DNA from 2 places in the Kitasatospora atroaurantiaca genome. Region 2 is predicted to be linked to the other one. Evidence: riboswitches for the same ligand, from Rfam matches in the RefSeq annotation. Region 2 holds a riboswitch; the other holds the start of a gene.

The links. Region 2 has a riboswitch for cyclic di-AMP ahead of FB465_RS37550 (LysM peptidoglycan-binding domain-containing protein). Riboswitches for the same ligand answer to the same signal wherever they lie in the genome.
Region 1: another riboswitch for cyclic di-AMP. It lies ahead of FB465_RS05360 (transglycosylase family protein); the one in region 2 lies ahead of FB465_RS37550 (LysM peptidoglycan-binding domain-containing protein).

What each region holds. Positions count from the first base shown of each region.
Region 1 is NZ_VIVR01000001.1:1,174,532-1,179,255, forward strand. Features, by position in the region: gene FB465_RS05355 (hypothetical protein) at 1-1,091, opposite strand, end outside; cyclic di-AMP (ydaO/yuaA leader) riboswitch at 1,417-1,577, shown strand; gene FB465_RS05360 (transglycosylase family protein) at 1,562-2,728, shown strand; gene FB465_RS05365 (hypothetical protein) at 2,848-3,048, shown strand; gene FB465_RS05370 (hypothetical protein) at 3,174-3,923, opposite strand; gene FB465_RS05375 (LacI family DNA-binding transcriptional regulator) at 4,065-4,724, opposite strand, start outside.
Region 2 is NZ_VIVR01000001.1:4,624,349-4,629,072, forward strand. Features, by position in the region: gene FB465_RS21220 (nucleoside triphosphate pyrophosphohydrolase) at 1-274, shown strand, start outside; gene FB465_RS21225 (SDR family NAD(P)-dependent oxidoreductase) at 217-660, opposite strand; gene FB465_RS21230 (cytochrome P450 family protein) at 816-2,060, shown strand; cyclic di-AMP (ydaO/yuaA leader) riboswitch at 2,272-2,440, shown strand; gene FB465_RS37550 (LysM peptidoglycan-binding domain-containing protein) at 2,446-3,348, shown strand; gene eno (phosphopyruvate hydratase) at 3,574-4,724, shown strand, end outside.

The sequences.
Region 1 (4,724 bases), 3.4 Mb from region 2:
GCGTGCGGGACGAAGGCATGGCTGCCGGCGTCACGGACGACGACGCCCTCGACCACCGTCCCCCGGCTGCTGTCGCCGAGCATGTGGAAGTGCAGCCCGTACCGGCCCAGGACGGGCTCGGTGACGGGTGCTCCGTTCCACTTCTCCTTGCCCGCGTTACGAGGGCCGAGCCAGCGCAGTGCGGCGTGCCGGACGTCGGCAGGGCGGGAGCTGGTGAGGTGGACATGGGCGCGGCCCTCGGCGGTGCCCTCGACGCGGACGTTGCGGGTCAGATTGAGCACCTCGGCGCCGACGGTGACGCCGCCTCCGGTGGCGACCCGGGGGTGGGCGTAGTGCAGGGGCGCATCCAGGGTGACGGTGGCTCCGCTGATCTGCTGGATGGTCCGTAGGTCGTACTGGGCCGAGAAGCCCTCGGTGTCGGGGGCGGCCGTGGGGGTGACGGCGAGTTCGTCACCGACCCGCCAGCCGGTCGGGGCGGCGGCGAGGGTGATGGCGGTGTCACCGGCCTTCAGCGGGCCTGCGGCCCGGACCCAGGCCGTCCTGGCGGCGCCGTCCAGCCGGAGGTAGCCGGCGCCGGTGACCCAGAGGCCGGTGTCGGTGTCGACGAGCGTCATACCGCCGCCCTTGAACCGGCGTTCGTCGACGCCGGGGAAGCGCAGGGTGTGCACGGCCGTGTCGGCGGGTGCGAGGGCGAGGCCGCCCTTCACCTCGACGTTGCCGGCCGAGCTGAGGGTGATGGTCTTCTCGGCGGCGAAGACCAGGGAGCCGGAAGCTTCGATCAGCAGCGCGGCGACGCTCGCGTCGGTGTCCAGCACCACCCGGTCGGTGATCCTCACGGCCGTCCCCGGCCCCGGTACGGCTCCGCCCCAGCCGGCCGGGTCGGACCAGCGGCGTCCGCTCTGGTCGAGGGTGGGCGCGGGCCGGCTCGGCGGCGGCGGTGCGCTGTGGGCGTGGGTCGCCGCGGCCGGGGTCTCAAGGGTCGCTGCCGGGCGCTCCGAGTCGCCCAGCGAGCGGCGAAGCACCTCCTCGGCGCCGACGGCGGCGGCGACCGTGCCGACGGCCAGCCAGGCGAGGACCCTCCTGCGACCCACCCGGCGGGGGTCTTTGGTCCCTGGACCGGGCTCGGGTGGTTCCTCCTGAAGCGCCATGATCGACTAGCCCTCCCCCAGGCCGCATACCGGCTCCGTCGTCTGAAGCATAGGCAAGTCCCGGAGGGGGCTGGGGATTTGCTCGAAAGCGGCCGATTCCGACCGGGCCGACCAATCAAGTTCGGACACGAAGCTACCGGAAACGATCTGTGACCCAGGTCACAGGTGTTTGCAGTTTCAACTTAAGTCTGTCTAACGTGCTCCCCTGTTCGTGGTCACACGGACCCACTCATCCGGAACGCCGAGTCCTGCCGCCGGGTGAGTCGGCAACGCAGAAACGCACCACGGCAGGGGCGGGGGAACCAGGTAAGTCGCCCGGAGGCGGTCCTCGGACCGACTCGGGGCTTGGGGTGAAGCCGTGCTCAGCACGGCCGGGCAACTCCAGCCCGAATCCGACAGCTCACCTCGCAGGCGTGGGAGAGGAACGCATCTTCATGCTGCCCGTCAACGCCACCACGCGTACCCGCCGACTGATCGCCGCCACCGGCGTGGTCGGCCTCGGTCTCTCGATCCCGTGCTTCACCGCCGGCGCCGCCTCGGCCGCCCCCGTCTCCACCTGGGACAAGGTCGCCCAGTGCGAGAGCAGCGGCGACTGGAGCATCAACACCGGCAACGGCTTCTACGGTGGTCTGCAGTTCACCTCCAGCACCTGGGCCGCGTACGGCGGTCACCAGTACGCCGCCCAGGCGAACCAGGCCACGAAGGCCCAGCAGATCTCCGTCGCCGAGAAGGTCCTCGCCGACCAGGGCCCCGGCGCCTGGCCGGTCTGCTCCGTCAAGGCCGGTCTGACCAAGGGCGGCGCCCCCGCCCAGGTCGACACCAGCTCCTCCTCGTCCTCCGCCGCGGCGTCGCGCTCCGAGACCCGCGCCGCTGCCCCCAAGGCCGCCCCGCAGGCCGCCGCGCCGAAGACCGAGGCCCCCAAGGCCACCACCACCACGGACAAGACCTACACCGTGGTGTCCGGCGACTGGCTGTCGACCATCGCCCAGAAGAACAACGTCGAGGGCGGCTGGCAGAAGCTGTACGACCTCAACAAGTCGCTGCTGACCTCGGGCCCGGACCTCATCTACCCCGGTCAGAAGCTCGCGCTCGGCACGACGACCACCACGGCCGCCGCCCCGCAGCAGGCCGCTCCGCAGGCCGCCGCGCCGAAGCACAGCACCACGACGACCACGGCCAAGCGCGCCACGACCTCCGCGGTCAAGGCCTCGAACGTGACCGGCAGCAAGGCCGCCGCGATCAACTTCGCGCTCTCCAAGGTCGGCCAGGCGTACGTCTACGGCGGCAGCAGCAACGGCGGCTGGGACTGCTCCGGCCTGACCCAGGCGGCCTTCCGCGCGGCCGGCATCGCGCTGCCCCGCGTGGCCGCCGACCAGGCCGACGCCAGCACCCGCGTCTCGCTGGACAACCTGCAGCCGGGCGACCTGCTGTTCTGGTCCAGCAACGGCAGCAACTCCGGCGTCCACCACGTCGCCCTCTACGTCGGTGACGGCAAGTACGTCGAGGCCGCCAACCCGCGCGCCGGCGTGAGGACCGAGACCATCAGCAACTGGGCCCCGGACTTCGCCGGCCGGATCTGACGCCTCGGAAGTACCCGCAGGACACTGCCCCCGGAGAACTGGTCGTCTCCGGGGGCAGTCCCCTGTCCCCGCCCGGCCGGGCGGGGCATGCTGCTCTCCTGCCCCGAGGAGGAGTCGCCATGGCCCAGATCACCGTCACGCTCGATGCCGACCTCGCGATCGAGGTCATGCTGCTCTCCGGCACGAAGAACCCGCAGGACGCGGTCGAGCTGATCGTCCGTGACTTCCTGGCCAGGGGTCGCCGCACCGAGGCCCGTACCGGCGACGCCGCCGACGCGCAGCGCGCCGACAGCCCGAAGCCGATCGCCCAGGAGGGCTGAGAGCGGGCAACCGCTCAGGATCGGGCTACCCCAGGGGGCGCGGGGAACTGCGCGAGACCGGAAGGCAGCGACCTGCGCCCTCCCGCTTCGCGCAGTTCCGCACGCCCCTGGGGCACCCCGCAGCATCACTCACCGACGGACGGCTTGCCCGCGATCGCGTCGTAGACCCTGATGCGCAGACGGCGCTGCCAGCCCTCGCGCTGTTCGCGTGCCCGGGCCCGGGCGTCCTTCCGACTGCCCTCCGGGTAGCGGGCCCGCGCCCAGGGCGAGCCGGGGCGGGCCAGCCGGAGGGCCCCGACCACCGCGAAGATGGGCACCAGCATCCCGATCAGCCCGGTGAAGGCCTTGCCCTTGCTGAGCGCGACCAGCGCGAAGCCGGCGTTGACGACGACCGTGCCGGCGTACGTCCAGCCGGAGGCCGGGGCGCCGTCCGTGGAGGCCTGGTCGACACCGAACGGTGCCGCGCCGAGCAGCAGCAGTCCGCAGACCGCCGCGCCGAGCACCACGGTGTCCACCGAGAGCCGGCCCTCCTCGGACCAGTAGACGTCCCGCAGGTGCAGGATCAGCGCGAACTCGTCGAGTACGAGCGCCGTGCCGATGCCGAACAGTGCGCCCGCGATCTCGGCCCAGGGCCTCTTGTCGCCGACCGGCGAGGCCAGCCCGAGGCCGGCGATGATCATGAAGACCACGCCGAAGACCACGTGGTGGATGTGCAGCCCGCCTGACGCCACGTTCCCCGGCCACCAGGACACCTCGGCCCGGATCATCCGCACGCTGAGCCGGATGAAGAAGAACGCCCCGAGGAAGCCCAGCAGCAGGAAGAGCAGCGGCTGCTTGCCCGGGTCCAGGATCTCCTGCCGGTACCAGTCGCCCATCGGTCAGGCCTCCGTCACGGGAGGCCTGGGCTTCGCTGCCGTCTCCGCGGTCTGCTCGGATCTCATGATCCAAGGCTGGCACGGACACAGCACGACGGCCCTGCGGAGCAGCTGCTCCGCAGGGCCGTTCAGCTGATCGGTCTACTTCGGGTTGGCCCCGGTGGAGCCGCGCATCACCAGTTCGGGCTGGAACATGAACTCGGCGCGCTGCGCCGGGTTCCCGCCGACCTCCTCGAGCAGGGCGTCCACCGCGGCGGTGGCCATCGCCTCGACCGGCTGGCGGATGGTGGTCAGCGGCGGTTCGGTGAACGCTATCAGCGGCGAGTCGTCGAAGCCGACCACCGAGACGTCCTGCGGCACCGAGAGGCCGCGCTGGCGCACCGCGCGGATCGCGCCGAGCGCCATCATGTCGCTGCCGCAGACGATCGCCGTGCAGCCCTTGTCGAGCAGCGCGTTGGCCGCCGCGTGCCCGCCCTCCACGCTGAACAGCGTGTGGTGGACCAGCCCCTCGGCCTCCTCGGGCGTGCGGCCCAGCAGCTCCTGGACGGCCGCGGTGAAGCCCTCGATCTTGCGCAGCACCGGGACGTACCGGCGCTGGCCGACGGCCAGGCCGATCTTCTCGTGGCCGAGCTCGACCAGGTGCTGCACCGCCATCCACATCGCGGCGCGGTCGTCCGGCGAGATGAACGGTGCGGCGATCTTCTCGCTGTAGCCGTTGATCAGCACGAACGGCACCTGGCGGCCGGTCAGCTTCGCGTACCGGTCGTGGTCGGCCGTGGAGTCCGCATGCAGGCCGGAGAC
Region 2 (4,724 bases):
GGACGGCGTTCCGGCCGGGCTGCCCGCCCTCGCGTACGCCGCCAAGCTGGTCTCGCGGGTCCGCCGGGCGGGCTTCACGGGCGTGCCGGACGCCCCGTACGAGCTGCCCGCCGAGCTGACCCCGGAGTCGGTGGGCACGCTGCTGCTCGCCGTGGCGCAGCGGGCGCACGACGCGGATGTGGATGTGGACGCGGCGCTCCGGGCGGCCGCGCGCGGCTACCGGAGCGCGGTGCGGGCGGCGGAGGGGCTCGATGCGGGGCTCGGGGAGGGCTGACGCTGCTGCGGGACGACCTCGCTGATCGCGTCTCCGACGAGGGCGAGCAGTTCGGCCAGCGGGTCGAGGTGGTCGGGCAGCTCGTCCAGCGAGACGATCCGCTCGCCGTCGGGCCCGGCCACGCAGAACAGGTCGATCGGGCCGATGTGCTTGCCCGCGGTGTCCACCAGCGCGGCCACGTCGCTGGGCTGGTGGACGTCGCTGCACACCCCGACCACCGGACAGCCGGGACGGTCGAGCTCGGCGGCCAGGTCCTCGGCAACACCCGGGTGCTGGTCGGCGATCAGCATCCCGGCCGCGCCCGCGGCGGCGAACCGGCGGGCCAGGTCGGCCCCCGATCCGCCGCTGAGTACCGCGATGACCACCACTGCCCCGGCTACTCGCATGGCCTGCTCCTCCTTCAGAGCTCTGTGGACGACACCGCACCGGCGCCCACCAAAGGCATATCGGAGGATCGTAGGCACGTAGCGACCCTCCGCAACAGCAATTACCCGCCAGGTGACCAGACTCACGCCTCCGCGGCACCGGTTACGGTCATGACATGCCGGAAACGCCCGATACCAGCCAGCCGGAACTCTTCACCTGGGAGTTCGCCGCCGACCCCTACCCCGCGTACGCATGGCTGCGCGAGCACGCTCCCGTGCACCGCACCACGCTGCCCAGCGGGGTGGACGCCTGGCTGGTCACCCGGTACGCGGACGCCCGGCAGGCGCTGGCCGACGGCAGGCTGTCCAAGAACCCCGCCCACCACAGCGAGCAGGCTCACCGCACCGGCCGGGTCGGTATCCCGGGCGAACGCCAGGCGGACCTGATGACGCACCTGCTGAACATCGACCCGCCGGACCACACCCGGCTGCGCCGGCTGGTCTCCAAGGCGTTCACCCCGCGCCGGGTGGCCGAGTTCGAGCCCCGGGTGCAGCAGCTCACCGACCGGCTGATCGACTCCTTCGCGGCCCGCGGCTCGGCCGACCTGATCCACGAGTTCGCCTTCCCGCTCCCCATCTACGCGATCTGCGACCTGCTGGGCGTCCCGCCGGAGGACCAGGACGACTTCCGGGACTGGGCCGGGATGATGATCCGACATGGCGGCGGCCCGCGCGGCGGGGTGGCCCGCGCCGTGAAGAAGATGCGGGCTTACCTCCTGGAGCTGATCCACCGCAAGCGGGCCGACCTCGGCGAGGACCTGATCTCCGGCCTGATCCGGGCGAGCGACCACGGCGAGCACCTGACCGAGAACGAGGCGGCCGCGATGGCCTTCATCCTTCTCTTCGCCGGGTTCGAGACCACCGTGAACCTGATCGGAAACGGACTTTTCGCCCTGCTCCGCCACCCGGAGCAGCGGGCCCTCCTCCAGGCCTCAGTCCAGCGCGGCGAGACCGGCCTGCTGGCCACGGCCGTCGAGGAACTGCTGCGCTTCGACGGCCCGGTGGAGCTTGCCACCTGGCGGTTCGCGACCCGGCCGCTGACCATCGGCGGTGTGGACATCCCGGTCGGCGACCCCGTCCTGGTGGTGCTCGCGGCGGCCGACCGCGACCCGGCCCGCTTCGCCGAGGAGAACACCCTCGACCTGGCCCGCAAGGACAACCCGCACCTGGGCTTCGGCCACGGCACCCACTACTGCATCGGTGCCCCGCTGGCCCGGTTGGAGGGCCAGGCCGCCCTGGCCACGCTGCTCACCCGCCTTCCCGACCTCCGACTCGCGGCGGACCCGGCGGACCTGCGCTGGCGCGGTGGCCTGATCATGCGCGGGCTCCGGGAGTTGCCGGTGTCGTTCACGGCCGTCTGACGGCGTGTTGACCGGCTCTGTCCAGCAACGATCCGAATACGCATCAATATGGACAAAGTTGGATCGTTTGTAGACGATCGGTGACGGACCGTAATTCCCTTGTGATGCAGGCGGTATGAGCTTGTGATCGGTGGGCTCATCTGTTTACTCTCCCTGAAGTTCGCAGCTGCGAACCCCGTGCGCGGAACGCCGAGTCCTGCCCGCCGCGCTGCCGGGACACCGACCAGACCCTTGGGCAGGGGCGGGGGACCCAGGTCAGTTGCCGTTCCCCCACGGCTTGGGGTGAAGCCGCCCACGCAGGACCGTTCCTGCGGCAGGCGGCCGGGCCACCTCCCGGTCCGAACCCGACAGCTCACCTCGCAGGCGTGCGGAGAGGGACGTCTTCATGCTCTTCACCGGTTCGGGCCGTCACCGCCGTCGTACGCAGACCGAGAAGGCCATCGCCGTCGCAGGCGTGGCCGGAGTCGGTCTCGCCATGCCGCTGCTCACCGCCACCGGCGCCCACGCCGCCCCCGTGTCGACCTGGGACAAGGTCGCCGAGTGCGAGAGCGGCGGCAACTGGAGCATCAACACCGGCAACGGCTTCTACGGCGGCCTGCAGTTCAGCAACAGCACCTGGAAGGCCTACGGCGGCGCCCAGTACGCCGCGCAGGCCCACCAGGCCAGCAAGGGCCAGCAGATCGCCGTCGCCGAGAAGGTGCTCGCCTCCCAGGGTCCCGGCGCCTGGCCCGTCTGCTCCGTCAAGGCCGGTCTGACCAAGGGCGGTTCGGCCGCCCAGGTCGACAGCGACAGTGCGGCCAGCGCCGCCGGCACCATCCAGGGTTCCAAGAAGGCCGGCGAGCAGGACGCCGCCCAGGCGCCCGTGGTCCCGGTCTTCCCCGGCAAGGCCGGTTACGACGAGGCCTCGGGCAAGTACTGGTACCAGAAGGACGGCAACTGGTACTGGACCAGCCACGAGGAGATCTACAACCAGTTCGCGCAGACCCCTGCCGCGACGCCGTCCACCCCGGCGACCCCGGCAGCCCCGGCGACCCCCGAGGTCACGATCCCTCAGGCGGTCCCGGTCCCGGTTCCTCCGGCGGCCCCGGCCCCGCAGGCCGCCCCCGTCCAGCAGAGCACGTCCGCGGTCGGCAACACTTACACCGTCGTGCCGGGTGACACCCTGTCGGACATCGCCCACGACCAGCACCTCTCGGGCGGCTGGCACAAGCTGTACGACGGCAACAGGTCGACCGTCGGGGGCAACCCGGACCTGATCCTCCCCGGCCAGGTGCTCCACCTCGGCTGAGACCGCGGCGTGGACCAGGGGGCGTTCCGGCGGCGGCCGGAACGCCCCCTTTCGCGGTCATTCAGGTGAACTACCGGCGAGTAGCCGGGCCACACGGTGAGACGGGGCCAAGGGCAGCGTGGCCCGGAGCGCCGGTGCGGTTAGGCTCTGGTCGTAACGACTCCGCAATCGTCCCCGCAGACTCCACCCCTGTCCGCAGGACCCTGCTTCCGCAAGGAGATGCTCGTGCCGTCCATTGATGTCGTCGTAGCCCGTGAGATTCTCGATTCGCGCGGCAACCCCACGGTCGAGGTCGAGGTCGGCCTCGACGACGGCAGCACCGGTCGTGCCGCTGTCCCGTCCGGCGCCTCCACCGGTGCCTTCGAGGCCCTTGAGCTGCGCGACGGTGACAAGAACCGCTACTTCGGCAAGGGCGTGGAGAAGGCCGTCCTCGCCGTCATCGAGCAGATCGGCCCGGAGCTGGTCGGCTACGACGCCACCGAGCAGCGCCTGATCGACCAGGCCATGCTCGACCTGGACGCCACCCCGGACAAGTCCTCGCTCGGCGCCAACGCGATCCTCGGTGTCTCCCTCGCCGTGGCGCACGCCGCCTCCGAGGCCAGCGACCTCCCGCTGTTCCGCTACCTGGGTGGCCCGAACGCGCACGTGCTGCCCGTCCCGATGATGAACATCCTCAACGGCGGTTCGCACGCGGACTCCAACGTGGACATCCAGGAGTTCATGATCGCTCCGATCGGCGCGGAGTCCTTCTCCGAGGCCGTCCGCTGGGGCGTCGAGGTCTACCACACCCTCAAGGGCGTCCTGAAGGAGCGCGGCCTCTCCACCGGCCTGGGCGACGAGGGCGGCTTCGCCCCGAACCTGGACAGCAACCGCGAGGCGCTGGACCTCATCACCGAGGCCATCAAGAAGGCCGGCTACGTGCCCGGCAAGGACGTCGCGCTGGCGCTGGACGTGGCCGCCTCCGAGTTCTACAAGGACGGCGCGTACCAGTTCGAGGGCAAGGCGCTCACCTCCGCCGAGCTGATCGACTACTACGCCGAGCTGGTCGCCGCGTACCCGCTGGTCTCCATCGAGGACCCGCTGGACGAGTCGGACTGGGACGGCTGGAAGGCCATGACCGACAAGCTCGGCGCCAAGGTCCAGCTGGTCGGTGACGACCTGTTCGTGACCAACCCGGAGCGCCTGGCCAAGGGCATCGAGACCGGCACCGCCAACGCGCTGCTGGTGAAGGTCAACCAGATCGGCTCGCTGACCGAGACCCTGGACGCCGTCGAGCTGGCCCAGCGCAACGGCTACCGCTGCATGATGTCGCACCGTTCCGGCGAGACCGAGGACGTCACCATCGCCGACCTCGCAGTCGCCACCAACTGCGGCCA